One region of the Alcaligenes sp. Marseille-Q7550 genome, then DNA from elsewhere that is predicted to be linked to it. Evidence: riboswitches for the same ligand, from Rfam matches in the RefSeq annotation. Region 1 holds a riboswitch; the other holds the start of a gene.
What was found. Region 1 has a riboswitch for S-adenosylmethionine ahead of metX (homoserine O-succinyltransferase MetX). Riboswitches for the same ligand answer to the same signal wherever they lie in the genome.
Positions count from the first base shown of each region.

Region 2: another riboswitch for S-adenosylmethionine. It lies ahead of ACWPWO_RS09365 (hypothetical protein); the one in region 1 lies ahead of metX (homoserine O-succinyltransferase MetX).

Region 1 is NZ_CBCOPU010000001.1:446,817-461,958, reverse strand. Features, by position in the region: gene ACWPWO_RS02155 (ATP adenylyltransferase family protein) at 1-665, opposite strand, end outside; gene ACWPWO_RS02150 (RidA family protein) at 785-1,162, shown strand; gene ACWPWO_RS02145 (RidA family protein) at 1,405-1,761, shown strand; gene ACWPWO_RS02140 (CidA/LrgA family protein) at 1,901-2,254, shown strand; gene ACWPWO_RS02135 (LrgB family protein) at 2,251-2,985, shown strand; gene ACWPWO_RS02130 (trimeric intracellular cation channel family protein) at 3,015-3,632, opposite strand; gene ACWPWO_RS02125 (muropeptide transporter) at 3,638-4,867, opposite strand; gene metW (methionine biosynthesis protein MetW) at 4,876-5,508, opposite strand; gene metX (homoserine O-succinyltransferase MetX) at 5,508-6,749, opposite strand; SAM riboswitch at 6,739-6,817, opposite strand; gene ACWPWO_RS02110 (response regulator transcription factor) at 7,018-7,293, shown strand; gene ACWPWO_RS02105 (hypothetical protein) at 7,208-7,756, opposite strand; gene gshA (glutamate--cysteine ligase) at 7,961-9,544, shown strand; gene ACWPWO_RS02095 (TonB-dependent receptor domain-containing protein) at 9,711-11,762, shown strand; gene ACWPWO_RS02090 (class I SAM-dependent methyltransferase) at 11,759-12,535, shown strand; gene ACWPWO_RS02085 (hypothetical protein) at 12,883-13,197, shown strand; gene ACWPWO_RS02080 (methyl-accepting chemotaxis protein) at 13,271-15,142, shown strand, end outside.
Region 2 is NZ_CBCOPU010000002.1:4,560-19,701, reverse strand. Features, by position in the region: gene ACWPWO_RS09410 (LysR substrate-binding domain-containing protein) at 1-815, shown strand, start outside; gene ACWPWO_RS09405 (DUF4139 domain-containing protein) at 893-2,911, opposite strand; gene ACWPWO_RS09400 (prepilin peptidase) at 3,300-3,980, shown strand; gene goxA (CTQ-dependent glycine oxidase GoxA) at 4,170-6,140, shown strand; gene ACWPWO_RS09390 (NAD(P)/FAD-dependent oxidoreductase) at 6,151-7,221, shown strand; gene ACWPWO_RS09385 (hypothetical protein) at 7,229-7,714, opposite strand; tRNA gene ACWPWO_RS09380 (tRNA-Leu) at 8,048-8,132, opposite strand; gene ACWPWO_RS09375 (PadR family transcriptional regulator) at 8,299-8,871, shown strand; gene ACWPWO_RS09370 (siderophore-interacting protein) at 8,874-9,671, shown strand; gene ACWPWO_RS09365 (hypothetical protein) at 9,668-10,012, opposite strand; SAM-I-IV-variant riboswitch at 10,127-10,220, opposite strand; tRNA gene ACWPWO_RS09360 (tRNA-Leu) at 10,400-10,484, shown strand; gene ACWPWO_RS09355 (ornithine cyclodeaminase) at 10,710-11,762, opposite strand; gene rocF (arginase) at 11,817-12,836, opposite strand; gene ACWPWO_RS09345 (Lrp/AsnC family transcriptional regulator) at 13,006-13,443, shown strand; gene ACWPWO_RS09340 (four-carbon acid sugar kinase family protein) at 13,513-14,763, opposite strand; gene ACWPWO_RS09335 (ribulose-bisphosphate carboxylase large subunit family protein) at 14,869-15,142, opposite strand, start outside.

The DNA of each region.
Region 1 (15,142 bases):
TGGCCGGGCTTCAGGTCCAGCAGGGAGCAGGCCTGCCTATGGGCCTGCAACAAGCTGTCGGCCAGCAAGGCTTCGTCGTCCGTATCGGCCAAGCGGATGAAGCAATGCGCAAACGGCAAGGCCGCATGGCGACGGGTGGCGCCGGGCGCGGCGCCGGCCGGCAGGCCGTCCAGGTACAAGGCCAGAGTCCCGTTGCCCGGCGCCGCCGGCACCCATTGCGTATGCTTATGACGCTGGCTGGCGCCGGCAGGCCCGCCGCCGTTGTAAAAGCCCAGGCCGCCGCAGGCCGCCAGGAAATGCGCCAGCACGCGCAGATCCGTGTCGCGCAAGGGGCTGAGCTGCTCGGAAAACACCTTGTCCGCCAGCACCAGATGCAGCTCGCACACCGCGAACTTGTTCAGCACGATGTTGTGCGTGGCGCTGGCGTCATCCACGGTCAGCGCGGGATCCGGAGGCAGGAAAGGATTGAAGTTGGGATCGCGCGGGCCGCCGGGAATGGACACCTTGGCGGCGTCCTTGGCCGCCAGCGTGGACACCCAGCGCACATGAAAGGGCAAGCCCTGTTCAACGATCAGTTCCTCCTGGGCCTGCACGGGCAGCAGGTCGCCGCTGGCCAACGCCGACTGGCTCAAGCGTTTCAGACGCTGCAACAACTCCTCGTTCATGACTCCTCCTTGCGTGTTCAAGTTGTATAGTGACCCTTATTGTAGGCAAGTCGAGGCCCGAAACCTCCGCTGCCCCTTCATCCGGTTTTTTCCCTTCTTTTTATACTCAGGAGAACTTTATGTCCGGCATCCGCCGCATCGCCAGCCCGCTGCCATTGCCCTTTTCCCGCGCCACCATCGCCGGCGGCTTCCTGTTCCTGTCCGGCCAGATTCCCTATGACGCACAAGGCCAGGTGGTGCGCGGCTCCATCCAGGACCAGACCCATGCCGTGTTCGATCGCCTGATCGAAGGCCTGGCGCTGGCCAACGCCACCCTGGCCGACGTGGTCAAGGCCACGGTGTGGCTGTCGGACATGGCGCTGTTCGAGGATTTCAACAAAGTCTATGCCGAGCGCTTCGGCGACACGCTGCCCACCCGCTCGCTGGTGCAGGCCAAGCTTGCCAAGAACGTGGACGTGGAAATCGAAGTCCAGGCCTGGATCGGCGATCGCGCCTGATCCATCCGCCTTCGGACAAGACACAGAAAATAACGCATGAGCTCCAGGGCTATGGCACACTGGACCTTCCATTCATAGCCAGGACACTCAAGGAGAATTCCATGCGTTTCTTTGCCTTGACCCGCGGCGGCCTGCTGGCCGCCGCCCTGCTGGGCGCAGGCCTGACCGGCGCCCAGGCAGCGGACGCAGCCGCTTCCAATTCCCAGGCCTCGGCCATCAAACGCTATGCCAGCGATTCGCCCATGCCCTTCTCGCGCGCCGTACAGGCCGGGGGCTTTCTGTTCCTGTCGGGTCAGATCCCCATCAACGACAAGGGCGAGATCGTGCGCGGCAGCATCCAGGACCAGACCAACGCCGCCCTGGACCGCATCGAAGAAACCCTGGCGCTGGCCGGCGCGGACCTGAGCAATGTGGTCAAGGCCAATGTCTGGCTCTCCGACATGGCCTTGTTCGACGAATTCAACAAGACCTACAAGGAGCGCCTGGGCAGCAATTTTCCCACCCGCTCGCTGGTGCAGTCCAAGCTGGCTGCCGGCGTGGACGTTGAAATCGAATTCCAGGCCTGGATAGGCGACAAGGCGCCGCCCGCCCAGAAATAACGCCACTATAGGCATACGGATATGAGCGACCGCGACCCTGCCCACGCAGCTTGTATGGCACACTAGGCGCTCATTCAAGAATGAAGCATCCCGCGCCAGGCTCTCGAGCCTGGCGTTTTCATGCCTTTTCGGAATTTCCATGATCTACGCGATTACCGCTCTGTTCGTCTTTCAACTGCTTGGCGAGATCCTGGTGCAGGCGCTCTCCCTGCCCCTGCCCGGCCCTCTGGCCGGCATGCTGCTCCTGGCCGTGGCCTTTTTCCTGCGCGGCGGCGTGCCCGCCGCCATGGAACAGACCGCCGGCTCCATGCTGCAGCACCTGATGCTGCTGTTCATTCCCGCCGTCACCGGCGTCATGATGTACTTTGACCACGTGGCCAAGGAATGGCAGCCCTTCCTGATCGCCACGCTGGGCGGCACGCTCATCACCCTGGTGGTGACCGCCGTGGTGCTCAACCGCCTGCTGAAGAATCATAAGGAAGACCAGAAATGAAAGACGGCCTTTTCCAGATCTGGGTCTTCCTGTCCAGTTCGCCCCTGCTGTGGCTGGCGCTGACGTTCTCCGTCTATGCCGGCTCGGTCTGGGTGTACCGCCAATGCGGCAGCACGCCCTTTCTGCTGCCCATCCTGACTTCCGTGGTGGTGATCGTCAGCCTGCTGCTGCTGACCGGCACGCCCTACCCCGTCTATTTCGAAGGCGCCAAGTTCATCCACTTCCTGATCGGCCCGGCCACCGTGGCCCTGGCCGTGCCGCTCTACAGCCAGCTGCGGCAATTGCGCAGGATATGGAAGCCCGTCTGCATCGCGCTGCTGATCGGCTCGGTGACCGCCATCGTCAGCACGGTGCTGATCGCGTGGGCGCTGGGCGCGTCCCTGGAAACCGTGATCTCGCTGGCGCCGCGCTCGGCCACCATGCCCATCGCCATGGCGCTGGCCGACCATTTCGGCGGCCAGGCCTCGCTGGCGGCGGTGGCCGTGGCCATGACCGGCATCGTGGGCACCATCGTCGCCCCGCCGCTGCTCAATCTACTGCGCATCGACCGTCCCGAGGCGCGCGGCTTCGCCGTGGGCGTGACCGCCCATGCCATCGGCACGGCCCGCGCCCTGCAGGTGCATGAAACCATCGGCGCCTTCTCGGCCCTGGGCATGAGCCTGAACGGCATCCTGACCGCCGTCCTGATGCCCTTGCTGCCCTTTCTGCTGCGCTGGCTGGGGCTGGTGTAGCCGCTCCGTCTGTCAGATCCGCGACGCGGTCAGCGCCACTCGTCGCGGTATACGAAGCGCGGCATCTGCCAGTTCAGGCGCAGGGCCAGCATGCGGAAGCCCAGCCCGATGGACATGGGCGCCAGCAGGGCCACGTAGGGATTCAGGTCCAGGTGCATGGCGCCCAGGTACAGGGCGCCGGTCAGCATGGACACGCTGGCGTACATTTCCTTACGCAGCAGCAAGGGAATGTCGTTGCACAGGATGTCGCGCAACACGCCGCCGGCGCAGCCGGTGATCATGCCGCTGAGCAGCACCACGGTGATGGGCAGGTTCATCTCCAGGGCGATCTGGCAGCCGATCACCGTGAACACCACCAGGCCCATGGCGTCCAGCAGCAGGAACAGGCTGTGCAGGCGGCGCATGACGGGCGCGATCAGCGCCGTCAGCAGGGCCGCGCCGGCCGTGATCCACAAGTATTCCGGGTGCTTCACCCAGGTCAGCGGGTAATGTCCGAGCAGGACGTCGCGCACCGAACCGCCGCCCAGAGCGGTCACGCAGGCGATGGTGCACACGCCCACCCAGTCCATGTCGCGACGGCCGGCGGCCAGCGCGGCGGTCATGGCCTCGGCCGTGATGGCAATGATGTAGAGCACAAGTAAAAGCATGGCGGTCAGGCATCCAACTGGTTGATAAGGCGCCGGTAGCCGCGCAACATCAGCAGCCCCGGCAGAGCGATCAGCACGGTGCAGATGAAAAAGACCGGCCAGCCCAGGGACTGGACCAGCACAGGCGTCAACGGCCCGGCCAGGTAGGTGCGCCCCACCGCCGACAAGGCCGACAACAAGGCGAACTGGGTGGCCGAATAGCCCCGGTTGCACAAGGCCATGAGCAGCGCCACGAAAGCCGCCGTGCCCAGGCCGCCGCACAGATTCTCCAGAGCCACCACCACGCTCATCAGCACCATGGAGGGACTGCTCTGGACGGCGATGAACCAATAGCCCAGGTTGGAGACCGCCTGCAGCAGCCCGAACACCATCAGGGCCCGGTACAGTCCGAGCCGCGCCATGACGGCCCCGCCCAGCAGGGCGCCCACCACCGTGGCGGCCAGGCCGAACACCTTGTTGATGGTGCCCACTTCCGACAGCGAAAAGCCGGCGGCGCGGATGAGAAAGGTGGTGGACAAGGCCCCGGCGAACGCGTCGCCCAGCTTGTAGAGCACGATCAGCAGCAGTATGCCCCAGGCGCCGGGCCGCGAAAAGAACTCGGCCAGCGGGGCGGCGACCGCTTCGGACAGGCTGCGCGGGGCGCGGCTGTCCAGCTCCGGCTCGGGCGAAATCAGGGTGACCAGCGCGCACAGGGCCATGAACAGGCCCATGAGCAGATAGGTGTTGGACCAGCCCAGCCAGCGGTCGGCCAGGATCAGGGCCAGGCCGCCGGAGGCGATCATGGCCAGCCGGTAGCCCATGACCTTGACGGCGGCCCCGGCGGCGCGCTCCGGCGCGCGCAGCACATCCGTGCTGTAAGCATCGAAGGCGATGTCCTGCGTGGCCGAAAGAAAAGCCACCCACACGGCCAGCAGGGCCAGGGCGGTCAGATGCGTGCCCGGAGAGAACAGGCCCATGGCGGCGATCGAGGCCGCCAGCAGAAGCTGCGTCAGCAGGATCCAGCCGCGGCGCCGGCCCAGGAAAGGCGGCGCGTAGCGGTCCACCAGGGGCGCCCAGAGAAACTTCAGCGTGTAGGCCGAGCCGACCAGCGTCAGAAAGCCGATTTCAGTCAGCGAAACATTCTCGACGGTCGCCCAGGCCTGCAGAGTGCCGGACACCAGCGCCAGGGGCAGGCCGCTGGCGAACCCCAGAATCAGCAGAGGCAGGACTCGGGGACTGGCGTAGACATGGGACACGGACAGCCTCAGCGCTGGGAAGAGAGAAAATGAGGGGATTCGAAGCGATACACCGCCAGGGTGCTGCGCCAGCCGGGCAGCACGCGCACCTCGGCGCGGTCATTGAAGGCCGCGCGGTGCGTGATGCGCAGGCCCAGCGAACTGGCCAGGTCCTGGAAGTCCTTCATGGTGCACAGGTGGATGTTGGGCGTGTCGTACCACTGGTAGGGCATCTCGCCGGTGACCGGCATGCGCCCGCGCAGGATGGCCCAGCCATGCGGCCAGTAGCCGAAATTCGGAAAGGACACGATGCCGTAGCGGGCGACGCGCGCCATCTCGCGCAGGATGTGCTCGGTATGGTGCATGGACTGCAGCGTCTTGGACAGCACCACGGTGTCGAACTGCAGGTCGCTGAACAGCGCCAGCCCTTCTTCCAGGTTCTGCTGGATGACGGGCACGCCGCGCCGCACGGAAGCGATCACGGACTCGTCGTCCAACTCCACCCCGGTGCCCGCGACCTGGCGCGTATCGCGCAGGTGGGCCAGCAGGGCGCCGTCGCTGCAGCCCAGGTCCAGCACCTGCGAGCCGGGTTCTATCCACTGGGCGATGCGCAGCAGGTCCTGGCGCAGCGCAGGCTTGTTTTCCGAAATGACAGCAGACATCAGGCCAGCACTCCCGTGGTACGTTGACGCGCCGGCAGGCCCAGCGATGACGCGATCTGATCATAATACCCCTGCACGATGGCGTGATAGCGGGCGTCCTCCAGCAGGAAGGCGTCATGCCCGTGCGGCGCATCGATTTCGGCGTAGGTGACCTGGCGGCGGTTCTTGAGCAGCGCCTGCACGATCTCGCGCGAGCGCTCGGGCGAGAACCGCCAGTCCGTGCTGAAGGACACCACCAGGAACTTGGCCCGGACCTGTTCCAGCGCCTTGGCAAGGTCGCCCTGGTGATGGCGCGAGGGGTCGAAATAATCCAGGGCCCGCGTGATGATCAGGTAGGTGTTGGCATCGAAGTAGCGCGAGAACTTTTCTCCCTGGTAGCGCAGGTAGGACTCGACCTCGAACTCCACGCCATAGTTGTAGTGGAACTCGCCGCCTTCGGCGGGCGCGCGCTGGGTGCGGCCGAATTTCTCGGCCATCACGGTGTCGGACAGGTAGGTGATGTGTCCCACCATGCGCGCCACGGCCAGGCCGGCCTTGGGCACCACGCCATGCTCGTAGTAGTTGCCGCCATGGAACTGGGGGTCGGACAGGATGGCGCTGCGCGCCACTTCGTTGAAGGCGATGTTCTGGGCCGACAGGCGCGGCGTGCTGGCGATGACCACGCAATTTTCGACGCGCTCGGGGCAGCTGATGGCCCAACTGAGCGCCTGCATGCCGCCCAGCGACCCGCCCATGACGGCGGCGAACTTGCGGATGCCGAAATAGTCGGCCAGGCGCGCCTGGGCGCGCACCCAGTCCTCCACGGTCAGCACGGGGAAGTCCGCGCCCCAGGGCTTGCCCGTGGCCGGATTGATGCTGGACGGGCCGGTCGAGCCGAAGCAGGACCCGATGTTGTTCACGCCGATGACAAAGAAACGGTCCGTGTCCACGGCCTTGCCGGGGCCGACCATATTGTCCCACCAGCCGCGGTTCTTCGGATCGTCCTCGTAGTAGCCGGCGACGTGGTGCGAGGCGTTCAGGGCGTGGCAGACCAGGACCGCATTGCTGCGTTCGTCATTCAGGCGCCCATAGGTTTCCACGGCCAGTTCATAGCCGGGCAGCACCTGTCCGCTGCTCAGGCGCAGGGGTTCGTCAAAGGCGATGAGTTCGGGTTGCACGGGGCCCACGGAGCCTTCGGGGATCAGACCGCAGGATGGGCGAGACGCGCCGTTGTCGGCGCAAGGGACGGATTCAGTGGCCATCAGGACCTCTTTAGCTGGATTTATGGAGCGCCCGCAAGCGGATCAGGCAAATCGGCGCAAAACGTATAGCGGGAAAGTTTAGCACTGCGCCCGCCCGGCGTCCAAATCAAGGGAAAGGCACCGCCAAAAATGACCTACGGTATCCGCAGAAAATCCTCAGTGCTTTGATTCAAATCATTATTTTCAGGCTTATCAGTATGCCGGCTGCGGTAGAAATTAGTTACATTGCCCCGATGTCCACCACGACCGCAAAAGGAATAGCTTTACCGTGACGCACTTAACTTCACGCGAGCAGTCCTGCCTGAACTGGGCTGCCCATGGCAAGACCAGCTGGGAAATCAGCATCATCCTGGGCATCACTGAACGCACCATCAACTTCCACTTCCAGAACGCCTACGCCAAGCTGGGCGTCTACAGCCGCCAGGCGGCCATCACCCTGGCGCTGCAGCAGCGCCTGATCAGCGGCGATCCGACGAGCGAGCCAAGCCGTCAAAAAAGACCTTCGCCTGCTCGGCGTCCGGCGTCTTCCCGGAATCCGTCATGACAAAGCCCTCCACCAGCCAGCCGGGCTCCACGCGCACCATGCCCTGCATGCGCAGGACCGTGCCGCCCACGTCGCGTCCCATGGAAAAGATTTCACCGGGCGCGGGCAGGGCCGGCGGCGCCTGGCCGGGCGCCTGCCCGGCGGGCACGAACTTCTGGCGCAGCGAATCCTGGACGGCCTGATAGAGCCGCATCCGGGCCGCCTCGTCCTGCTGCAGCTCCGGCGGCAGCAGCGCATGGCCCACGGTGTAGATCTGGCCGCCGGCGGCGGCCGTGGTCAGGTAGAAATCCAGCCTGTGGCGTTCGAAATCCAGCGGACGGTGGCTGGTGACGGGCTTGCCCGGCAGCATGGCCGGCAGGTCCGTATGCTCGAGCCGGACCTGGCGCCAGTTGAACTCCGGACTGCAGGCGGTCAAGGCCAGGGCGGCCGCCATCGCGGCCAGGGTGCGCCAGATAAGTTTCATGATATTTCCGTATCCTGTCTCGTGCTTTTGCCGCGGCGGCGCAGCGCCGGCTTTATACTCGCCTTCCAAAGAACCAGTTCCAAGCCCGCCGATCTCATGCAACTTAACAAAGCGGACGGGCTCGGACTACTATTTATAATCGGGCAGATGCCCATTGAACAGCCCCGGACCACGCGCCCGATCCTGAAAGTGGGAAACACCGACATGACGACCAGCCACCACCGCCAGCTTGCCCTGCAACAGAATCCCGACATCCTGCGAGGCATTTTGCGCGGTATCGAAAAAGAAGGCCTGCGCGTGGACGCGCAAGGCCGGCTGGCCCGCACGCCCCACCCGCAGGCCGTGGGCTCGGCCCTGACCAATGAACGCATCACCACGGATTACGCGGAAAGCCTGCTGGAGCTGATCACCCGGCCGCATACGCGGGTCGAGGACCTGCTGCAGGAGCTGCGCGACATCCACACCTTCGTGGCCGGCAAGCTGGACCAGGAAATGATCTGGAACCAGTCCATGCCCGCGACCCTGCCGGACGAAAAGGACATCGCGATCGCCTGGTACGGCACGTCCAACACCGGCATGCTCAAGCATGTCTACCGGCGCGGCCTGGCCGAGCGCTACGGCAAGACCATGCAGTGCATTGCCGGCGTGCACTACAACTTCTCGCTGCCCGACGCCATCTGGCCGCTGCTGGGCGCGCCGGGCGAGAGCCTGCAGGACCAGCGCTCCAACGGCTACCTGGCCCTGATCCGCAACTTCACGCGGCACTCCTGGCTGCTGATGTACCTGTTCGGCGCTTCTCCCGCCCTGGCCTCCAGCTTTCTGCACGGCCGGCCCAGCACCCTGGACCATGTTGACGCCGACACCCTGACCATGCCCTGGGCGACCAGCCTGCGCATGAGCGATCTGGGCTACCACAACAAGGAAGCCCAGGCCGAGCTGCAGCTTTGCTACAACGACCTGGACACCTTCGTGATGCGCATGTATCACGCCGCCGTCACGCCCTGGCCCGACTACGAGAAGATCGGCACGCATCGCGACGGCGAATGGATACAACTGAACACCCACATCCTGCAGATCGAGAACGAGTACTACTCCAGCATCCGCCCAAAACGCACCACGGCCCGTTGCGAGCGGCCCGCCACGGCGCTGGCCCAGCGCGGGGTGGAATACATCGAAGTGCGCTGCATGGACATAGACCCCGAATCGCCCGTGGGCATCTCCGAGCAGACCTGTCGCTTCCTGGACACCTTCCTGCTGTACTGCGCCGCCGAGGACAGCCCCTACTTCCCCGACGGCGGCTATTGCCAGGACAGCAAGAACAACTTCGCCACCGTGGTGCGCGAAGGACGCCGCCCCGGCCTGACGCTGATCAACCAGCAGAAGCAGGTCGTCACCCTGCAGGATTGGGGCCGCGACGTGCTGCAGGAGCTGCTGCCCTACGCCCGCCTGCTGGACCAGGCCCTGGACACCCAGGCCCACACGCAGGCCGTGCAGGCGCAACTGGGCAAGCTCGTCGATCCCGAACAGACGCCGTCCGCCCAGTTGCTGGCCCGCCTGCGCGAAAGCGGCCTGAGCTTCCACGATTACTCCCTGCAACGCAGCCGCGAGCACCACGCCGCCCTGCTGTCCGAGCCGCTGCAGCCTGCCGCACAGGCCGCCTACGAGGAACAGGCCGCCGAATCACTGCTGGAACAGGCGCGCATCGAGGCGCGCGACGAGGTTCCCTTCGAAGAATACGTGCGGCTCTACGAACGCAACCTGGTCCCGCCGGAACTGCAGCCCGACTGACCTCTCCTCTCCAACCGCCCGGCCCTGCCGGGCGGTTTTCATTTCCGCCTTGCTGGAAGCACCAGCCTGTCCGCTATGTCCCTGCGCTGGGCCGGGTCATTCCGTCTGCGCACACAAATTGTTATGTTATAACATCACAATTTTTAACGACCAAGCGCAGAAAACCATGCAAGCCACTCCCCGTCCCTTGTCGCTGGCCCTGGCCCTGACGATCAGTCCCCTGGCCCAGGCGGCCGGCCAGCCGCCCGTCGCCCAGCTGGAAGCCATCCGCATCTCCGCCAGCCCGCTGGCGTTGAGCCAGCAGGAACTGCTCTCGCCCACCACGGTGCTGCAAGGCCCCAGCCTGGACCTGCGCCGCGCCGCCACCCTGGGACAGCTGTTGGACGGCGAGCCCGGCATCCATTCCGACACGTTCGGCGCCGGCGCCAGCCGACCCGTGATCCGCGGCCAGACCGCGCCGCGCGTCAAGGTATTGAGCGACGGATCGGATGTCATGGACGCTTCGGCGGTTTCGCCCGACCATGCCGTTACGGTGGACACCTGGCTGGCCGAACGCGTGGAAGTGCTGCGCGGGCCTGCCGCCCTGCTGTACGGCGGCGGGGCCATCGGCGGCGTGGTCAATGTGCTGGATCGCAAGATCCCCAGCGCCATTCCCGAGAACGGCTTCGAAGGCTCGGCCCAGGCGCAGGGCTCCACCGCCGACCGGGGACGCGCCGGCGCCGTGGAGCTGACGGCCGGCCAAGGCAATGTGGCCGTGCACGTCGAAGGCGCTTCGCGCCGCGGCCGCGACTATCGCGTGCCGGACTGGACCGACGGCCGCGTCAAGGACTCGAATGCGCGCAGCGACACCGCCAGCGTGGGCCTGTCCTTCATCGGCGAGCGCGGCTACATCGGCGCGGCCTACTCCTATCGCGACGACGTCTACGGCCTGCCCGGCCACAGCCACGAGTACGAAGACTGCCATCCGCACGGCGCCACGCTGCATTGCGGCGGCCACGGCCACGATCACGGCCATGACCATGGGCACGATCATGATCACGAACACGCTCATGAGCATTCGGCCACCGCCCATCTGCGCAGCGAGCGCTTCGACCTGCGCGGCGAGCTGCGCGATCCGCTGCGGGGCTTTCAGCGCGCCCGCCTGCGCGCCGGCGTCACCGATTACCGCCATGTGGAAAAAGACGGCGACGTGGACGGCACCCGCTTCAGCAACCGCGGCTACGACGGCCGCCTGGAGCTGGAACATCGCCCCCTGGGCCCCTTCAGCGGGGTGATCGGCCTGCAGACCGCCCTGTCCGATTTCGAATCCCGGGGCGGCAGCGAGGACTTCATCCCCAAGACCCGCAGCCGCAGCCACGGCCTGTTCATCCTGGAGAACCTGCGCTGGCGGGACTGGCGCTTCGAATTCGGCGCGCGCCAGGAATGGCAGACCATCACGCCCGACTCCCCGCGCCTGGAACGCCGCAAGGGCACGGCCAGCTCGCTGTCGGCCGGCGCGGTGTGGGACTTTGCGCCGCAGTATGCCGCCAGCCTGTCGATCTCGCGCTCTCAGCGTCTTCCCAATGCGCAGGAGCTGTACGCCCGCGGGGTGCACTTCGCCACCCTGAGCTATGAACGCGGCGATGCCGACCTGGGCCGCGAGACCAGCCACAACGTGGACCTGGGCCTGCAAAAGCACGCCGGCGACCTGCGATTCGACCTGCGCGCCTTCTATACCCGCAGCAAAGGCTATATCTACGGCCGCACCCTGGACCGGCACGAGGACTTCAGCCTGATCCAGTACAGCCAGGATGACGCCCGGTTCTGGGGCCTGGAAGGCAAGGTGTCCTATCCCGTGCGCCGCTGGGCCACCGTCAGCGTGTTCGGCGACGTGGTGCGCGGTAAACTGCTGAATCCGGACCGGAACCTGCCGCGCATGCCGGCCGCCCGCCTGGGCGTGCGCGCCGATCTGGACTGGCGCAACTGGTCGGGCTTCGTGGATTACACGCACACCTTCGCCCAGGGCCGCCTGGCCGAGTTCGAGCAGCGCTCGCCGTCCTACGGCATGCTGGGCGCCGGCGTCAGCTACCGGGGCCGACTGGACCAGACCGACTACACCCTGTACCTGAGAGGAAGCAACTTGCTGGACAAACTGGCCTACAACCACACCTCCTTCATCGCCCGCCAGGCGCCCTTGATGGGCCGCAACATCATGGCCGGGGTCAAGGTGGAATTTTGAGCGCGACTGCGATCCATACCGGCAGCCGCCTGTTCCAGGTCGTGGCCGACATGCAGGGCGAACAGCCCTGGGGCCGCTTCCTGGACGCGGGCACGGGCCGGGGCTCCATGAACTGGCTGCTGACCCTGCCCACGGATGGCTGGACCGCCGTTACCGGCGCGCAGGGCATGGCCGAGCAGGTCAGGCGCGAGCTGGGCGAACGGCAGCGCCCCCAGGACAGGCTGGTGGTGGGCAACTGGACCGATCCGGCCCTGCTTGAAGGCGAATGCTTCGACACCGTACTGGCCGACTATCTGCTGGGCGCGATGGACGGCTTCGCCCCCTATGCCCAGGACCAGCTCTTCGCCCGTTTGCGTCCCCTGACCGGCCGGCGCCTGTACGTCATCGGCCTGGAGCCCTATGTGCCCTACTCGGCCGCCGACCCGGCAGGAGCGCTGGTGGTGGAGATAGGCCGCCTGCGCGACGCCTGCCTGCTGCTGGCGGGCGAACGTCCCTACCGCGAATACCCCATGGACTGGGTGCTGCGCCACCTGCGCCTGGCCGGATTCCGCTGCGTGGATGCGCAGCGCTTCGGCATACGCTACGGCGAGCGCTTCATCCATGGCCAGCTGGACATGTGCGCGCAACGCCTGCGCCGGCTGCGCGACCGCAGCCTGGCCCTGGCCCTGTCCGAGCACGTGGAGGAGCTGCGCCGCCGCGCGCTGGCCCTGTGCCAGGCCGAAGGCGGACTGCGCCACGGCCATGATTACGTGATCTGCGCCGAGCCGGCCTGACATCCGCGCCCAAAACAACACATGCAACGACACATGCGTGCGATATGGGCACAGATGAGCAAAAATAGGCCTACAATACTGGGCATTGCCATCCATACTCGACATCAGGCGGCAGCGCCGCCTGCCTTTTCAACTTACGGAGCACACCATGCCGGACGATCCCGAACCGGGGCAACGTCGGCCTGACGCTCTGCCTGCCTGACACATGATGCCGGGCGGCCAGAAGCCATGCCGCCGCCCGCCCCTTGCGCCTTATCCGCGCGTCCCGCCTGCCGCCCTGCGCAGGCCGGGCGCGAGCCGTGCCGCCCGGCCCGCCCCGCGGGCCCAAGACGACAAGGACCGACATCATGTTCAACTTCGCCTTTCTGAACCTGGGCAAGACGCCCCATTGCCTGAGCCTGGACACCCAGGGCCGCTGCCTGCGCGAGCTGGAGACGGAACTGCGCCGGGCGGCGCGCCAATGCGGCCTGCGCCTGCACTCCTGCCAGCGCCTGAGCCGTCCCGCCGCTGATCCGGCCGACAAGACCTGGCGCCTGCGCGTGGAATTCAAGGCCCGCGCCAGCCAGACCCATCGCTTCATGCAGGCGTTCATGGGCCAGGCCGGCGCCTTGCCCTTGCGCCAGGTCCGGCTGGAACGCGTCGCTCGCGGGCGCCGTTCATGAACTGTCATCATTTTGTTATAAGCACTATCCACATCACTGCCTATATGTGATGACGGGCCTACCGTAACCGAAGATGCGCCCGCGCATCCTGCGCGGCGCGCCCTTCATCACCAGGCCCACGATGCAGACACAATCCACCACCTCCGGCTCCTGGCTGGCCCGCCAGCCTCTGAACAAACAGCTTTTCCTGGCCTGCACCCTGGCGACCGCCGTGGTCATGGCGCTGATCGGCGCCGTCATGGCCTGGCAAAGCCAGCAGGTCGCCATCGCCAACGTGCGCGCGGCCAACCTGGACTCCCTGGACGCTTTCAATCGTCCGCTGCAGTTGACCTACAACATGGCCATGGAGCGCAGCCAGTCCCTGTATCCGGTGCTGCTGCGCTACCTGGGCGGGACGCCCGCGCCTGCCGATCCGCAGGCCATCGAGCACGACACGGGCGAGGCGCCGGAGCTGGGCGTGCAGGGCCTGGCCGTCAACGGGCGCAACGACCTGATGTCCAGCGTGACCGGCCTGCAGGCCGAGATCCTGGCGCGCAGCGGGCGCAACTGGTATCGCATCGCCTCCGCCCTGCATCCGCAGAAGCTGGGCCTGTTGCCCGCGAACCATCCGCTGCTGGACGAACTGGCCCGCGGCGAACCCGCCGCCAACATCGAAAGCCAGGGCGACAAATGGTTCGCCACCTATGCCCATCCCCTGCGCGACGAGGCCGGCCGCCTGTACGGCAGCATCCTCACCCGTATCGACGTCAGCGCCCAGGTCAATCCGCTGCTGGAGGAGATCAAGACCTTCAAGCTGGCGACCTACGGCACCATCAGCATCGTCAAGGCCACGGCCGACGGCCGGGACTGGGTGCGCATCGGCGGCGCCTACGGCAAGCCCGGCAGCCTGCTCAGCAAGGACAACCCGCCCCAGGACTTCGACGCCTTCAAGAAGGCCTTCCAGCAGAAACAGGGCGTAGAGCGCCTGATCATCGACGGCAGATCCGTCTTCCTGGCCTGGCGCACCATCGAGAACTGGGGCTGGATCGTCTACGGCTTCGGCGCGGCCGACGACTTCCTGGCGCAGAACCGCGAACAGACCTGGATCCAGCTGGGCATGATGCTGGCCGGCACCCTGGTCATCGCCCTGCTGGTGGGCGTGACGGCGGCGCGCACGCTGCGGCCCGTGCGTCATGTCGTCGACGGCATGGGCCAGCTGGGCCGGGGCGTGCTGAACTCGCCCATGCCGGGCTTTCCGCCGAACAGCCGCAATGAAGTCCACATCCTGCTGGAGAGCCTGCACCGCTCCAAGGCGGGCCTGCGCCAGGCCTTCGGCCAGGTGCGCGACAGCGTGGGCGAGATCAACGTGGGCATCAGCGAGATCGCCGCGGGCAACACCGACCTGTCCGCCCGCACGGAACAGCAGGCCGCCTCCCTGCAGGAGACGGCTTCCAGCATGGAGCAGCTTGCCTCGACGGTGCGCCAGAACGCGGACCACGCGCGCCAGGCCAGTTCGCTGGCCGAAGAGGCCTCGGCCATCGCCCAGCAAGGCGGCGCCGCCGTGTCCAATGTGGTGAGCACCATGGAACGCATCTCGCAAAGCTCGGGACGCATCGGCGAAATCGTCAATGTGATCGACGGCATCGCCTTCCAGACCAACATCCTGGCGCTGAATGCGGCCGTGGAAGCCGCGCGGGCCGGCGAGCAGGGCAAAGGCTTCGCCGTGGTGGCCGGCGAGGTGCGCTCGCTGGCCCAGCGCAGCGCCGAGGCCGCGCGCGAGATCAAGGACCTGATCGAACACTCCGGCGCCGAAGTCGACAGCGGCGCCCGCCTGGTATCCGAGGCCGGCGCCACCATGGACAGGCTGCTGGATGCGGTCGAGTCCGTGACCGTCCTGATGAAGGAAATCGCGTCCGCCTCCCAGGAGCAGTCCAGCGGCATCGACCAGGTCAACATCGCCGTCGCG
Region 2 (15,142 bases), on a different contig from region 1:
AGGCCGCACAGCAACTGGGCATCAGCCAGCCCACGGTGACTTCGCACCTGCGCCAGCTCGAGGCGCGCTACGGCATCGAATTGTTTTATCGCCAGGGCAAAGGAGTTTATCTGAGCGAGCAGGGCGAGCGCCTGCTGCCCCAGGTCGAGGAGCTGATGCAGCAGGCCGCGCAGATCGACTTCAGCCTGCGGGACCTGCGCGACCTGAAGAGCGGCAAGCTGCGCGTGGGCGCCACCGGCCCTTACTACATCATGGATGTGTTGCGGCGGTTCTACCAAGCCTATCCCGGCGTGGAAATGAAGCTGAGCATCGACAATTCGCAACGCGTGCTCAGCAGCCTGCTGGACTATCAGCTCGATGTGATCGCCTCATCCTTCCTGGTGGACGATGAGCGCATCATCCGCGTGCTGCTGGCCTCCGATCCGTTGGTCGTGGTGTTGCGGCGCGATCATCCGCTGGCCGCGCGCAAGCGCGTGCGCATTGCCGAGCTTTGCCGTCACGCCATCCTGATGCGCGAGGCCGGCTCCATGACGCGCGAGCTGTGCCAGCAGGCGTTCCGCCAGGCGGGCCAGGAGCCCGGCCAGGTCTTGGAGATCGGCAGCCGGGAAGCGATCTGCTGGGCCATCGTTTGCGGGCTGGGGGCCAGCCTGCTGCCCATGCGCGAGGTGCCCGCGCACCCGGACATCGTCACCCTGTCCATCAGCGACGTGTCCATGCATCTGAACGAATATGTGTATTGCCTGAAGGAGCGCGCCCATGGCCACGCCATCCGCGCATTCCTGGACCAGGTCCAGGCGGACCTGCCCGCTCTCTGAGAGCCCGTTCGGCGCGCCGGCGAGGCAAAGGGCGTCACGCTAGGCGCGTGAACGGCGCCCGGGAGCGGGGGGCAGCGTCAACCCTGCCGGGACAGGGCGGCCTGGAAGGCGTCGCGCGCCTGGCGCACCGCGTGGCGGCGTTCGTCCAGCGTCTTGCGCTGGGCCGCGATCTGGTCTTCCTGCTGGGCCAGTTGTTCCGTGAAACGCTGGCCCAGCGTGCTCTGGGCCGTGACCGCGCCCAGGTTGGCGCGTATGCGTTCCTGCTCGGCCACGGTCTCGTCCAGGGCCTGCTGGGCCTGTTGCTGCAGGTCCTGCGCCTGGCTCAGCCGGCGGCGCAGTTCGATCAGCTTGTCCAGCCGTTCGGCCTGCGCCTTGTCCGCGCCGGCGCCGCGCCATTGCTCCAGCAGGTTCTCGTCGATGTCCTCCAGACGCAGCTCCATCTGGTCCTGGAAGCTCAGGTCCGCGGTCACGATCACGGTCTTGCCTTTGGGCACCTTGATCTTCAGGCGGTGTTCCTGCGCCGTGTCGCTGTCGTGGGCGTCGGACTTCAGGGCCCAGCCGTCCTGGCGCGGCAGCTGGATCAGCACGGTGCGGTCTTCGTCCGCCGCTCCCTTGATCTCGAAGCGGTGGTGCCGGATGCGGGTCCAATCCGAGCGGGCAATGCCGTCGCTCACGCGGGTGCGGGACAGGCGGTGCTCCTCGGTCTCCTCGGCGCGGACCTGCACTTTGCTGTCGCGCGCGAAGTAGATCAGACGCTGCTCGCCGGCAGGCAGGCCCGCCAGTTCGGCATCGCCCACGTGGCCGTCGCGCTGGTTGAAGACGGTGATGATGCCCGGCGGCAGCGTTCCGGCCTGCTGGTTGTCCAGCAGGATGGCGGCGGTGGGATGATCTCCGCTCTGACCGCTCTGGTAGACCGACAGGGATTCGGCCTTGAGCTCGGCGTCGACGAAGGGCACGGATACGGTCTGTCCGGCCGGCACGTCCAGGGCCTGCGGGAGGCTGTAGCGCACCTGGGTCAGGCCTTCCTGGACCCGCGCGGCGGGCTCGGGGCTGTAGGGCTGGGCCCAGGCGCGGTCCTCGGCCATTTCGGCCATGACGGGAGCGGCAGGGGCGGGCATGGCCATCCTGGCCGCGTTACCCGCCGCCGCAGTCGCCATGGCGCGGCTCTTGGCCGTGGCCGACTGGGTATCGGCCCTCGGCGCGCGCGAGCTGCCCACCGCGACCGGCAGTTCGGGGCGCTCGTTCCAGTAGCGCTCCAGCAGCCGCTGGCGCAGCACCACGGGCGAACCGGAGCTGAGGGTGACCTTGACGTTCTTCCAGTCCTCGCCGCTGGTGTTCTCGAAGACGGCCCAGGCCTGCAGACGGGCCTTGCCGTCTTCCATCATCAGGCGATAGGTGCTCTTCCAGACAGGGGCGGGAATCAGGTAGGACAGACGGGCCGGGCCTTCGCCGCTCTGGCCCAGGACGATATGGATGTCGCGCGTCTGGTCATTGTTCTGGCTGGCCAGCACCTGGGCGGCCTGTTGCAGCTTTTTCTGCAGTTCGCCGTCCAGCAGCTCCAGGTTTGCGTCCGGGCCGAGCTCCAGCGTCTGGATCTGGCCGTTGCCGGCCAGCACGGACAACAGGGTCTGGGCCGGCCTGTCGCGCGTGGGCGGCGAGCTCTGCACGCCTAATACGGCGCCGCTGACGTTGCGTCCCTGGGAGCTGGCTTTCACCTGCACGCCGCGCAGCGCATGGGCCAGGGCGGCTGGCGAGCGCAGGTCCTCGGCGGAGAAGGGCAGGTTGTCGAAGGTCTCCTTGAGCGGCGCAAGGCCCGAGAGAGTGACCGATTCGATGCGGTGCTTGCCGTCGATGGCCATCAGCGTCTTGAGCACGTCGTCGACCTGGTTCAGGGGCACGCGGATCTGCACGGCGCCGTCGCTGCCTGCCTGCACGCTGCGTTCGATTTCGGCCATGCCGGCGGTGGACAGCGTGATGGTCTGGATTTCGTCGGCCCAGGCGGCGGCGCTGCCGGCCGCCAGCCAGAGGGCCAGCAGGGCGCGGCTCAGGACGCGCAGGCGGGGAGCATGACGACGGGCTGGCGCGGAGTGGGTCATTGGGCGTTTCCTTGTTCTTGCGTTGGCGAGTGAGGCTGTTGGACGCATTATGCCCAGCCTTGGGCGTGCCTGTCTGTGATACGGGTAACAAAACATGCCCCCACGCTGCGCAGGCTCCGCCCGCTTGCTGCCCCCCAAGGGGGCCATTTTTGCCTTGGGGCGGCCCGGCGGCAAGAAACGCCCCTACGCTGCGCAGGCTCCGCCCGCTTGCTGCCCCCAAGGGGGCCATTCTTGCCTTGGGGCGGTCCGGCGGCGAGAAATGCCCCTACGCTGCGCAGGCTGAAAATGGCGCGCCGGTCATCAAAATGCCCTCGGCCTCTGCTAGCATCCCCGTGAGCGGCCGGCCGGCACCGGGGCTGCAATGCAATTCGAGGAAGGACGAATCATCATGATGTGGACGCAATGGGGCGGGGCCTGGGCGGGATCGGCGGCGGCGGTGGGCATGGCGCTGCTGCTGGCGCGGCCAGCCGGCAGCCTGGCCTGGGCGTTGCCCGTCGAGCTGGAGCCGGAACTGGAGCGGCGGTCGCGCGATCGCCATCGCCGCTGGCGGCTTCTGTTCCAGGCGGCGGCCCTGGTCTTGCTGGTCCTGGCGGGATGGCGGCTGCGCCTGACGCCGGCTCTGCTGGGGGCCTGCCTGTTCATCATAGGCGGCCTGCTGCTGGCCTGGATCGATGCCGAGACCGGCTACCTGCCTGATCGCCTGACCCTGCCTTTGCTGTGGCTGGGCCTGCTGACCAATCTGGGCGACACTTTTGCGGCGCTGCCCATGGCGGTCCTGGGGGCGGCGCTGGGCTACGCGGCGCTCTGGGCGATCAATCAGGCTTTCCTGCTGTCCACCGGCAGGCATGGCATGGGCTATGGCGACTTCAAGCTGCTGGCGGCGCTGGGGGCCTGGCTGGGGGCGCCGGCTTTGCCCACCGTGGTGCTGGCCGGCTCCCTGCTGGGCCTGCTGGCGGCGCTGGTCCTGCGCCTGACCGGACGCATGCAGGCGGGGCAGGCCTTGCACTTCGGTCCTTATCTGGTCGCGGGCGGGCTGTTTGCCCTGTTTACATCGTCCGATTTTTTGTAAAAAATCGTCTTAATTTTTCAACATATCGACAAAAACATCCATGTGCCCCATTCCCTGCTGGCATAGTGAGCGCCTGCGGGAATGTGCATGTCGGGGCCCTACCCGCGCCGTATTCCCGCCTTTCTGCCGCAGCACTTCCAATGCACAGGGATACGCCGCACCATAGCGGCGGTCCAAGGGGATACATCCGTGAATCGTCGTGACTTTCTGTTCAGCGCCGCCGCAGCCAGCGTGACCGCGCCCATCTGGTTCAAATCCGCCATCTCGCCCTTGCAGGCGCAGGAACTGGCGCCCAAGGGCGCGCGCATCCACAAGGTGGCCATTTTCCCCGCCATCGGCTTCGCCCGGGTCGGCAATGCCAGCGAATGGTTTCTGGCTCCGGAAGTCCCAGGCCTGATGCCCGAGCCCGAGGGCGGCTTCAAGGACGCCCGGGGCCGGGTGAAGAAGCAGGCCCAGCGATTCCGCCTGTATGGCTATGACGAGCAGGGGCGCGTGGTGCGGGAGCTGGATGCCTCCTTCAAGCCGCGCTGGAGCGTGCACGTGGCCAATACCAAGGCCGCCTGGTATGGCTTCGTGAATGCCATGGACCGTGGCGCCGCGGCTCCGGGCGTGCCCGGCGCGCAGCGCAACGCCTTCATTCCGGCCGCCAAGCGGGCCGCCATGCTCGCCATCGATCCCGGCGTCGTGTCCATCAGCGGCGCCTCGGTCAATGCGCAAGGCACGGATCCGGCCTTCCGCATGCAGGGCATGTTCTGGCAGACGCTGGACGTGCCGTTGGGCCATTTGCGCACGGACGAGCAGGGCCGCCTGTTGGTGTTCCCGGCCAATGGCGTGTCGCGCACGGCGGTCGAGCAGAATCCGGTGCGCGACTTCACCAACAACGACGGTTGGCACGACGATTGGTGCGACGGCTGGGTCAAGGCCACCGTGGAAGTGGATGGTCGCGAGCTGGAATGCGATCCGGCCTGGGTGGTGTCTTGCGGGCCCAAGTTCGCTCCGCAGTTCGAACCCGTCGTGACCTTGTACGATGCGGCGCGCGAGGCCATGATCGCCCTCGGACAACTGCCCGCGCCCACGGACACGGTGTCGTTCCGCCGGGACGTACTGCCCATCCTGCGCCGCAGCGGCCAGATGCAGTGGGTGGCCAGCGCCTCTTTCCTGGGCTCGGCCTGGAATCATGTCGGCGACCTGTCCGACCCCAGGACGCTGGCCCGCCTGGCCGAACCGGGCGAAGTCGCCCGCGAGCAGCGCCGGAAAGTCTTCCAGGCTTTCCGGCGGCCCGATGGCAAGGACTTGCGCGCCGAGGCGCTGCCCATCATGCTGGGCGACGGCATCAATTATCCCGACAGCCCGCATTCCTGGCTGTCCTTGACGCCCACGCAGTACGCCGTCCTGGATCTGTGGGCCCAGGGGCGTTTCGTGAATGACTACCAGGACGAGCAGCTCGACGCCTGCGCGTCGCTGGATGAGCTGCCTTTGGAGTTGCAGCCCGAGGCCCTGACGCGGGCGGCTTTGGACGCATGCTCGGGCGGCGCCTTCCATCCTGGCGTGGAGATCACCTGGCCCATCCGCCACCCCGAACTGTTCCGCGGCCCCAAGCAGACCAGTCTGCCGTTTCGTATCGCGCTGTCCGAACGCCCAGGCCTGATTCAGGACATGGGCTATCAGCTCAATCCGGTCAATGTGTTCAAGGGCAATCCGGAGCGCCCGGATCATGGCGCGCTGGTGGGCCCGCAAGCGCCCGGCGACCTGACCCGCTGGATGGGCGTGCCCTGGCAGGGCGACGCCTTCAGTTGCCAGGCGGTGCAGACGGCGGACGGATTCCCCACGCCCATCTGGTGGCCGGCTCTCCTGCCGGTGGACGTGCTGCCGGAAGCGTGCTACCGGCAGTTGCTGCGCGAGGATCGGAGCGCCGAAGAGCGCTTGCGCTTCTTCCATTCGCGAGTGCCATGGGCGCGTGGTGCGGCCGGCATCGGCTTGCACGTGGAGGCCGGCTATACGGATGGCCTGCGGCGCATGATCGAGCTTTGGACTCGCATGGGGGTCGTGGTAAAACGACCGGGGCCTGCGGGCCTGGCGGGAGTCCCGGAGCAGTTGTACGTGGAAGTGCAGCGCGGTTCCATGGATATCGTCCCGCCGCTGTCGCAGATCGGGACCTGAGGATTTTTTCATGATTATTGTTGTAGGCGCCGGCCTGGCCGGCCTGGTGGCGGCGCGCCGTCTGAGCATGCAGGGCCACCGGCCCGTGCTCGTTGCTTGCGGCGGCCCGGCCGCCGCCCTGGGCGAAACCTTGTCCGAACGCGGTGCGCGCTTCCTGGATGTGCTGGGCTGGGCCGACTGTCTGGACGAGTCCGTGGCCCTGGCCGGCCAAGGCCGTTTTTCCGTCTGGGGCGCAGCGGGCCTGCGCGCCGTGCAGGACGAAGACGGGCAAGGTTATCTGGTGGACAAGGCCCGCCTGGAGCAGGCCCTGGCCGAGCGACTGAGGGACGATGATCTCGAGTGGCGGTCCGCCCGCGTGCTGCGCCTGGAGCACGTGCCGGACGGCGTGCGCGCCATGCTGGACGATGGGGCGGCGCTGGAAGGCCAGGCCCTGATCGATTGCACCGGCAGGGCGGCCCTGTCCGCCGGCGAGCTGGCCGATCGCCGCCGCCTGGACAGGCTGGTCGCCGCCTGGCGCGTGTTCGATCTGCCGGACGGCGCCGAGACCTTGGCGGCCACCCTGGTGGAAGCGGTGGAACTGGGCTGGTGGTATATGTCGCCCATGCCGGGCCGGCGCATGATGCTGGCGCTGTTTTCCGATTCCGATCTGCTGCCCGATGGCCTGAGCCGGGACGGCCGGGTCTGGGCTGGTCTGGCGGCCTGCACGGATGCGGTGCGGGTGCGGCTGGAGAGCCTGGGATTGGACAAGGCGTTGGATGGCCAGGCTCCCGCCGTGTCGGCGGCGGCGACCTGCCTGGTGTCGCGCTTCGTCGAAGGCCGCATTCTGCGCGCCGGCGATGCGGCGGCGGCCATGGACCCCCTGGCCGCCAATGGATTGGCCACGGCGCTGTGGAGCGGCGTGCACGCGGCCGATGCGGCGCTGGCCTTGCTCAAGGCAGATGCCGAGCCGGCGCGCCGCTATGAAAAAGATTATCTGCTGGGGCTGGTGCGGCATCTGAATTCCCAGCATGCCCTGTACGGTGCGGAGCAGCGCTATGCCGCCCAGCCATTCTGGCAACGCCGCCACCGGGCTTTGGACTAGGCTGCAGTCATTCAGCCGGCTGGCGGAAGCGGCGGTACAAGGCCAGCAGCCATGCCGCCAGGCCGGCCAGGAACACTCCCATGCCGATCAGCATGGGCGTAGATTCCAGTTGGGCCGGTACGTGCTGGTTGGCGCGCAGCACCAGCCAATGCACGAAAGCCAGCAGGGCCACCACCAGCAGCGACAAGGACTGCAGCCAGCCGGATAGATAGCGCAGGCTCTCGGGCCGGCGTTCCTCGCTCAGCCAGTAGTCGCGCTGCGGGATATTGATGGCCTGCGCAGGCAATTTCTGAAACAACGCACCCAGCAAGGCGGCGCCCAGAGGCAGCGCGGCCATCAGAATCATCATCAGGGTCACATAGGCGGAGCGTTCCAGGAAAGCGTCGGGCCGCCCCTGCATGTCGAAATGCGAAGCCACGACGGCGGGCAGGGCGTGCTGCGTCCACCATACATACATGATGGCGGCAAAGCTCGGGATCAGGGTCAGGTGCATGGGCGGCTCTCCAAAACCGCAGTGTATCGCCAGCTGCGTCCAGCGTGCGTGAAGAAATATCGACGATCATGCCCGGCCTTTCTCGTCCTCGCGCAAGGTGCTCAAGCACCTTGCTTGCTGGGCGGGACAAAGCAAAAAGCCGGCTGTCTTTCGACAACCGGCTTTTTGAGGAATCTGGTGCCCAGGAGAGGACTCGGTCACACGGGCGCGACCCCGGCCGGGCCTGCATGCCCGGCCTTTCTCGTCCTCGCGCAAGGTGCTCAAGCACCTTGCTTGCTGGGCGGATAAAGCAAAAAGCCGGCTGTCTTTCGACAACCGGCTTTTCAAGGAATTTGGTGCCCAGGAGAGGACTCGAACCTCCACACCTTGCGGCACATGGACCTGAACCATGCGCGTCTACCAATTCCGCCACCTGGGCATTGAGTTTTGATCTGCATCTCGACTCAAGAATTAAATTATAGACTCGAATTTTCATTTTTGGCAAGCGTAGCTTGGCCATATTTTTTCTTTTTGAGAAAAAAGTTTGATTTTGAGCTGCAGTATGTTTACAGTTATATCGTACGATATAACTTAAGAGGGAAAGCATGGAACTGAATCCGATGGAGGCCGAACGCATGCTGCTCGACTTCGGGCAGGGGCGGAAATACACGGCCAGGGCCATGCAGTTGATGCTCATGGCCTTGTTGCGGGACGGGGAGACGCACGGTTATCAGCTGATCCGGCGTTTGGCCCAGCTCAGCCACAACAGCTACGTGCCCAGCGCCGGAGCGGTTTACCCCGCCTTGTCCTATTGTGCCGGGCAGGGCTGGGTGCATGTGCAGGAGCAGGGCCGCCGCAAGCTGTACAGCCTGACCGAAGAGGGGCGTCGTTATCTGCAGGGCCAGCAGGACAAGTGTGATTATCTGCTGCAGTCGCTGGCCTATCGCGCCCGCAAGCTGGTGTGGATGCGCCAGATGCTGGCCGAACAAAGCGACCCGGACGATCTCCAGGCCGCGCAGGAGCAGACCGGCTGGCTGCCTGAGTTCGTGCAGATCCGCCACACCTTGAAGAACGCTTTGTTTGAACAGTCCACGGCCAGCTTTGAGCGTCAGCGCGAAGTCGTCGCCATCCTGGAGCAGGCCGTGGCGCAGATACGGAATCTACCTAAGGAGTCGTGAAGATGCAGCCCCATGAAGACACGCAAAAAGTGTCGCACCCCTTGAAACTGCGCCTGTTGACCGTGACGGCGCGCCGCATGCTGGGTCCGGACCTGGTGCGCATCACGCTCAGCGGACCCGACCTGGCCGGCTTTCATTCGCCGGGCTTTGACGATCACGTCAAATTGATTTTTCCCGATCCGGGTCAGAAAGTTCCGCGCCTGCCGCAACTGGGCGAACGCGGCGTGGTGTTCCCGGCCGGCCAGCCCAAGCCCGCCATGCGCGACTACACGCCGCGCGCCTGGCGTGCGCATGAGCAGGAACTGGATATCGACTTCGTGCTGCACGGGGAAGGCCCGGCCTGCCAGTGGGCGGCCGCCGCACAGACCGGCGACAAGCTGGGCGTGGCCGGCCCGCGCGGCTCGTTCCTGATCTCCACGACCTTTGACTGGCATGTGCTGATCGGCGATGAAACGGCGGTGCCCGCCATGGCGCGCCGCCTCAAGGAGCTGCCGGCCCAGGCCAAGGTGCAGGTGTTCGTGCTGGCGCGCAATCTGTTGACGCTGGGCGCGCTGGAGGCGCCGGAGCATGTGCCGGTCAACTGGGTTCCGTCGCTGGCCGGGCAGGCCGGCTTGCTGGACGCCGTACGCGCCGCGCCGGTCCTGGAAGGGCGGGGCTATGTGTGGATTGCCGCTGAATCAGCGGCAGCCAAGGCTTTGCGCCAGTACTGGGTGCAGGAGCGCGGACACGACAAGAATCTGGTCCGCGCGAGCAGCTATTGGCGTCAGGGCGATGCCGCGGTGCACGAGCACCACGATTAAGCCGCCTGGCGATCCTGGTCGGGCAGGGCGCGCAGCCGCCCGTCCAAGTTCAGGACCGGCTCCAGGTCTGTGTCCAGTTCCGTGTCCACATCGGACAGGCGATGGCGGTCGATCAGGCGGGCGATGGCGTCCATGTTCAGCAGCAACAGGCTGTCGATCTCGGCACGGAACGTGGCCCAGTAGCCGCCGCGGCAGCTCGAGCCAAGCCAGCGCGGTTCGTAGGCGCCCAGGACGACGGGCTGATGTTCCTTGAGAATGGCCAGGCGGGAACAGCCAGGACGGGCCTGGATGCGGTAGCGGCGCTGTCCCAGCGTCAGGTGGTAGTAAAACGGTGCAGGCATGAAACGCTCCTGTTTAGCTCTTGGAAGGATTTCCGGGTGAGCAAGTTGGATTAAAAGACCCGTTGGATGCGCCGGGCGCATCCAATAAAAAACCCGCCGGCGGCGGGTTGCTGTGCAGATCCCGTGAATTGCCGAAAGGCCGTATCCTGTATCCACCTTGTGCGGGTACACAGGTTGGCATGGGTAGCCCCAACTCTTGATACGGGAATAAGCATAGAAGCGTTTGTGCGCATGCGCAAGGCGCGCTGGTATCCGTATGTGAAAAACTGGAACGCCTGCAAAATAAAGTTTGCATTTTCTGAAAGTCGTGTTATAGTTCTTTTCTGCCCGGCTGATTGGCGTTTTTTTTGAAAAGCGCAGCATTACAAGCAGCAATTAGCGGTCAGAGCCCAGGTGGCGGAATTGGTAGACGCGCATGGTTCAGGTCCATGTGCCGCAAGGTGTGGAGGTTCGAGTCCTCTCCTGGGCACCAGATTCCTTGAAAAGCCGGTTGTCGAAAGACAGCCGGCTTTTTGCTTTATCCCATCCAGGAAGCAAGGTGCTTGAGCACCTTGCGCGAGGACGAGAAAGGCCGGGCATGCAGGCCCGGCCGGGGTCGCGCCTGTGTGACCGAGTCCTCTCCTGGGCACCAGATTCCTTGAAAAGCCGGTTGTCGAAAGACAGCCGGCTTTTTGCTTTATCCGGCCTATGCGTTCACTCAGGCGACGCGGCGGATGCGCGCGCTGGAGCCGCGGCCACGGGTATGGCGAAATACATCCTTGGGGTCGTCATCGACCCAGGGCACCAGCTCGATCTTGACGCCGAAGTTTCGTTTCTCCGCTTGTTCGTTGATATAGCGCAGCGTGGAATAGTCTTCCAGGGCGAACCCGACCGAATCAAAGATCGTCACCTCGCTCCGGCTGCGGCGGCCCGGCGTCTCTCCTGCCAGAACCCGCCAGAGTTGTTCAACCGCAAAGTCGGCGGGCATCTGTTGCAGGTCGCCTTCGATGCGCGTCTGAGGTTCGTATTCGACGAATACGCGTCCTGCACGCAGGACGTCGGCGTGCAGTTCGGTTTTTCCAGGGCAGTCCCCGCCAACGGCATTGATATGCATGCCCGGCTCGATCATGTCAGGCGTGAGAATCGTGGCGCGGGCCTTGTCGGCAGTGATCGTGGTCACGATATCGGAGCCTTGCACCGCCTCTGCTATCGATTCGACGCGCCGGATGGACAGGTCGGCGTATTCGGCCAGATTGCGCATCAGCTTGGCAGTGGCGCCCGGGTCGATGTCGTAGGCCGCGATTTCCCGAATGCCAAGATGCTTGTGAAAGGCCAGCGCCTGGAATTCGCTTTGTGCGCCATTGCCGATCAGCGCCATGCGGCGTGAGTCGGGGCGCGCCAGGGCGCGCGTCGCCATCAGCGAGGTGGCGGCGGTGCGCAGGGCGGTGGCCACGGTGAGCTCGGACAGCAGTATCGGATAACCGGTCTCGACCTCCGCCAGGACGCCGAATGCCATGACGGTATGCAAGCCGCGCGCCGTATTGCGGGGATGGCCGTTGACATACTTGAAGGCATAACGGTGGGTATCGGAGACGGGCATCAATTCGATCACGCCTATGTCCGAATGACTGGCGACGCGGGCCGATTTGTCGAATTCCGGCCAGCGGATGAAGTCGCTTTCTATGTTGTCGGCCAGATCGGCGATGAAGGTATCGACGCCGATCGTTTCGATCAGTTGCGACATGGTGGACACATCGATGAAACGCGTCATGGTTTGACTCTCCTTGGAATGAACCCCCGCCTGCCGGACCAGTACGCCGGAGGATCAAGTTGCTGGCGACGAATCCCGCCCGCGTGCTTGCTCCTCGCGCTTCCATGGGCGTACCAGCGTGCTCTTGCCGAACAGGCTTTCCACCAGGTCAACGACAAGTTCGGCGGTCTGGTTGCGGATGTCGAGCGCGGGGTTGAGTTCGACGATGTCGAGCGAGGCCAGCCTGCCCGTGTCCGCGATCATTTCCATGCAGAGCTGCGCTTCGCGGTAGTTGGGTCCGCCCCGCACGATGGTGCCGGTGCCGGGGGCGATCTCGGGATCGAGAAAATCGATGTCGAAGCTCAGATGCAGGTGCACCTTGTCGGCGTCTTCCCCGTCCAGTCCCGCCAGAGCGCTGCGCATGACCTCGCGCATGCCCAGCTCGTCGATGGCGCGCATGTCGTAGACCTCCAGGCCGAGCTGCTGGATCATGCGTTTCTCGGCTTCATCGACGCTGCGCAAGCCGATCTGGCAGACCTCGCCAGGCCGCAGTGCAGGCCTTGCTCCAGACATGCCTGTGAGCGCCGCGGGTCCCAGTCCATACAGATTGGCCACCGGCATGCCATGGGCATTCCCGCTGGGAGAGATTTCGGGCGTATTGGAGTCCGAGTGCGCATCCAGCCAGAGCACGCGCAGGCGTTTGCCTGCCGCGCGGCAGTAGCGCGCCACGGCGCTGATGGATCCGGTCGCCAATGTATGGTCGCCGCCGAGCATGATGGGAACGCGGCCTTCGATCAACTGCGTATGCACGGCGTCGTGTGCGGCCCGGTTCCAGGCTATGCATTCGGCCAGGTTGCGCAGGCCTTGTGCTTGCGGATCCCGGGCGCCCTGCGGATTGGGCGGGCCGGCCAGGTTTCCTAGGTCGCGAACGTCGACCCCGAAGCGTTTCAAGGCGGGCCCGAGCTGCGCGACACGCAGCGCGTCTGGACCCAGGGACGCGCCCAGCCTGGTTGCGCCTACATCGGTGGGCACGCCGATCAGGGTGACTCGGGTCAAGGGTTGGTCGGGGCTGGTGGGAAATTGATGGTCGCTCATTTTTGGACACGGCTCCTCATGAAAGTACAGACAGCATGCGCGCAACATCGTTTCCATCCGTACATGCGCATAGCATCCCACGGAAGAGAGACAAACAAAATGGCAAATTCTGCTGTCACATTGCATAATTATTGCCATTAAGTCAGGTTGGATTGGCAAAATGAACAGTCTGGACAAGATCGACCAGCAATTGATCGCGCATTTGCGCCACAACGCGCGCGCAAGCGTGGCCACATTGGCGTCGCGCCTGGGCGTGTCGCGGGGCACCGTGACCAACCGCCTGAACAGACTGGAGGAGCGCGGCGTGATCGTGGGCTACACCGTGCGTTTGCGTCCCGAGACAGAAACCGGCGGTTTGCATGCATGGATGGGCGTCGCGATCGAAGGAAACGACGCCCGTCGCGTGGCCGCATCCTTGCTGGGGGAGCCTAGCGTGCTGGCCTTGCACGCCACCAATGGACGATGGGACCTGCTGGTCGAGCTGCAGGTGGCGACCTTGCCGGAGTTGGCTCATGCACTTGAGCGGATACGGTTGATCAAGGGCATCAGCAATTCGGAAACCAGCATCCACCTGGAGACCCTGCGCGCCGCGCCCGACGCCAGATAGACGCAGACCTGTTGTCGGTGTCATGGCTGATCTGAAAGAAGACCGGCTGTCGAAAGACAGCCGGTTTTTCTATGAGCTGTGCAGGCTCGGGGATTCGCCCAGGATAACCCGATCGAAGAAGTCTTCCTGCCCCATCTGTCCGCCCTTGAGCACCAGCTCCAGGCCGTGCAGCTCGTCGTCGCTGTGGCATTGGCATAGCGAGACGCCGGGGCTGACCTGGCCCAGATGGCTCAATCCCCAGATGCCCAGCGCTTGCGTGCTCAGGCTGGACGTGTCGCCGCCGGCGATGCACAGGCGCGACAGCATGTCCTCGCGCCGCAGACGTCGCGCCAGGCCGCCCACCAGCCGTGCCGTATCCTGGGATACAAGGTCAACCGGCAGGGGTGACGAGGCGTCGGCCGTACGCGTTTTCAGCAAGGTGTGGCGGCCTTGCTGCAGCATGCGGCAGACCGTCTCCTGGAGTTCCTGCGCGTAGGTCGGCGATTGATGCAATTGCCGTGGATCCAGGTCCAGCACCGTCGCCTGGCGGCATCGCGCCACCTGCATGGCAGTGACGGGCGACTGGCTGCCCACGACGATCAGAGCCGGCTTGGCCGCGGCCTGGAGGCTGGTCTGCGACAGGGGCGTCAAATCGCCTTGCCGGCTCAAGTAGGCCTGGGCGACGCTGCTGGCGCCTGCTGCCAGTACGGTGCCGACATGGCTCAGTTCCTCCAGCAGCGCACCGGCGCGGGCGATATCCTCGTCCCGGCTGATGTCCAGCACCGGATGCAGATGGCCCTGCCGTACGGCGGCCTGCAGCCAGGCGTCCGTCTGCCCGCGGCTTGTCCAGTCCGGCCTGCCGTATTCCGTGTAGGGCATGGCGATCAGGTTCGTCAGCCCTTGCGCCTGCAGGTGCCGCAACAGGTCCGCTTCCTGCATGGGGGTCACGGGATGACGGCTCATGGTGGGATGGCGATCCAGCCTGTGCGCTTCGCCGTCCTGTCCCGCCCGTGCGAACAGATTCCCGAAAACGCAGTAGCGTCCCAGGCTCGGTTGCCCGCCCAGGATGGGCGTCACCGGAACCTGGGCGGCCGGACGCAGGCAATCCAGGGCTGTGGCGATATTGCCGACTTCCGGGCCGCTGTCGAAGGTGGAACAGATCTTGTAGTGCAGCACCTGCGGCTGCAGCGCGGCGAAGAAACGGGCGGCGGGCTCCAGGACGGCGCGCATGCGGGCCGGTTCCAGTGAACGGGTGGCGCCGGCCAGCCCTACGGCCTGTACGCCGGCCAGTTGCGCCAGGCGTCGCTGGGTTGGCGTGCCCAGCAGCAGGACGGCGCGCAGGCCGCTGGCTCAAGGTGGCCAGGGTGTCGCTGGCGCCGGTGAAGTCGTCGCCGTACCAGGCGTAGCGCGGGCGGAGTGGACCGGAAGTCATGTGCATCCGCCTGGTCAGGCCACCTTGGGACCGAAGAATTCCAGCGCGTGCGCCAGCTCGGGGCAGGCGCGCGCCTTGTCCTGCAGGGCAAGGCCCTGGCCGGCCGCTTCCCAGGCCTGGCGCAGGCTCAGCACGCCGGCCTGCGCGCCGTCCGGATGGGCCAGGATGCCGCCGCCGGCCATGAACAGCACGTCCGTGCCGCCGGCGGCCTCCCAGGTCGCGGGCACGGTGCCGGCCCATTGGCCTGACGACACCACGGGCAATACGCGGTCGTCGCTCCAGTCGTCC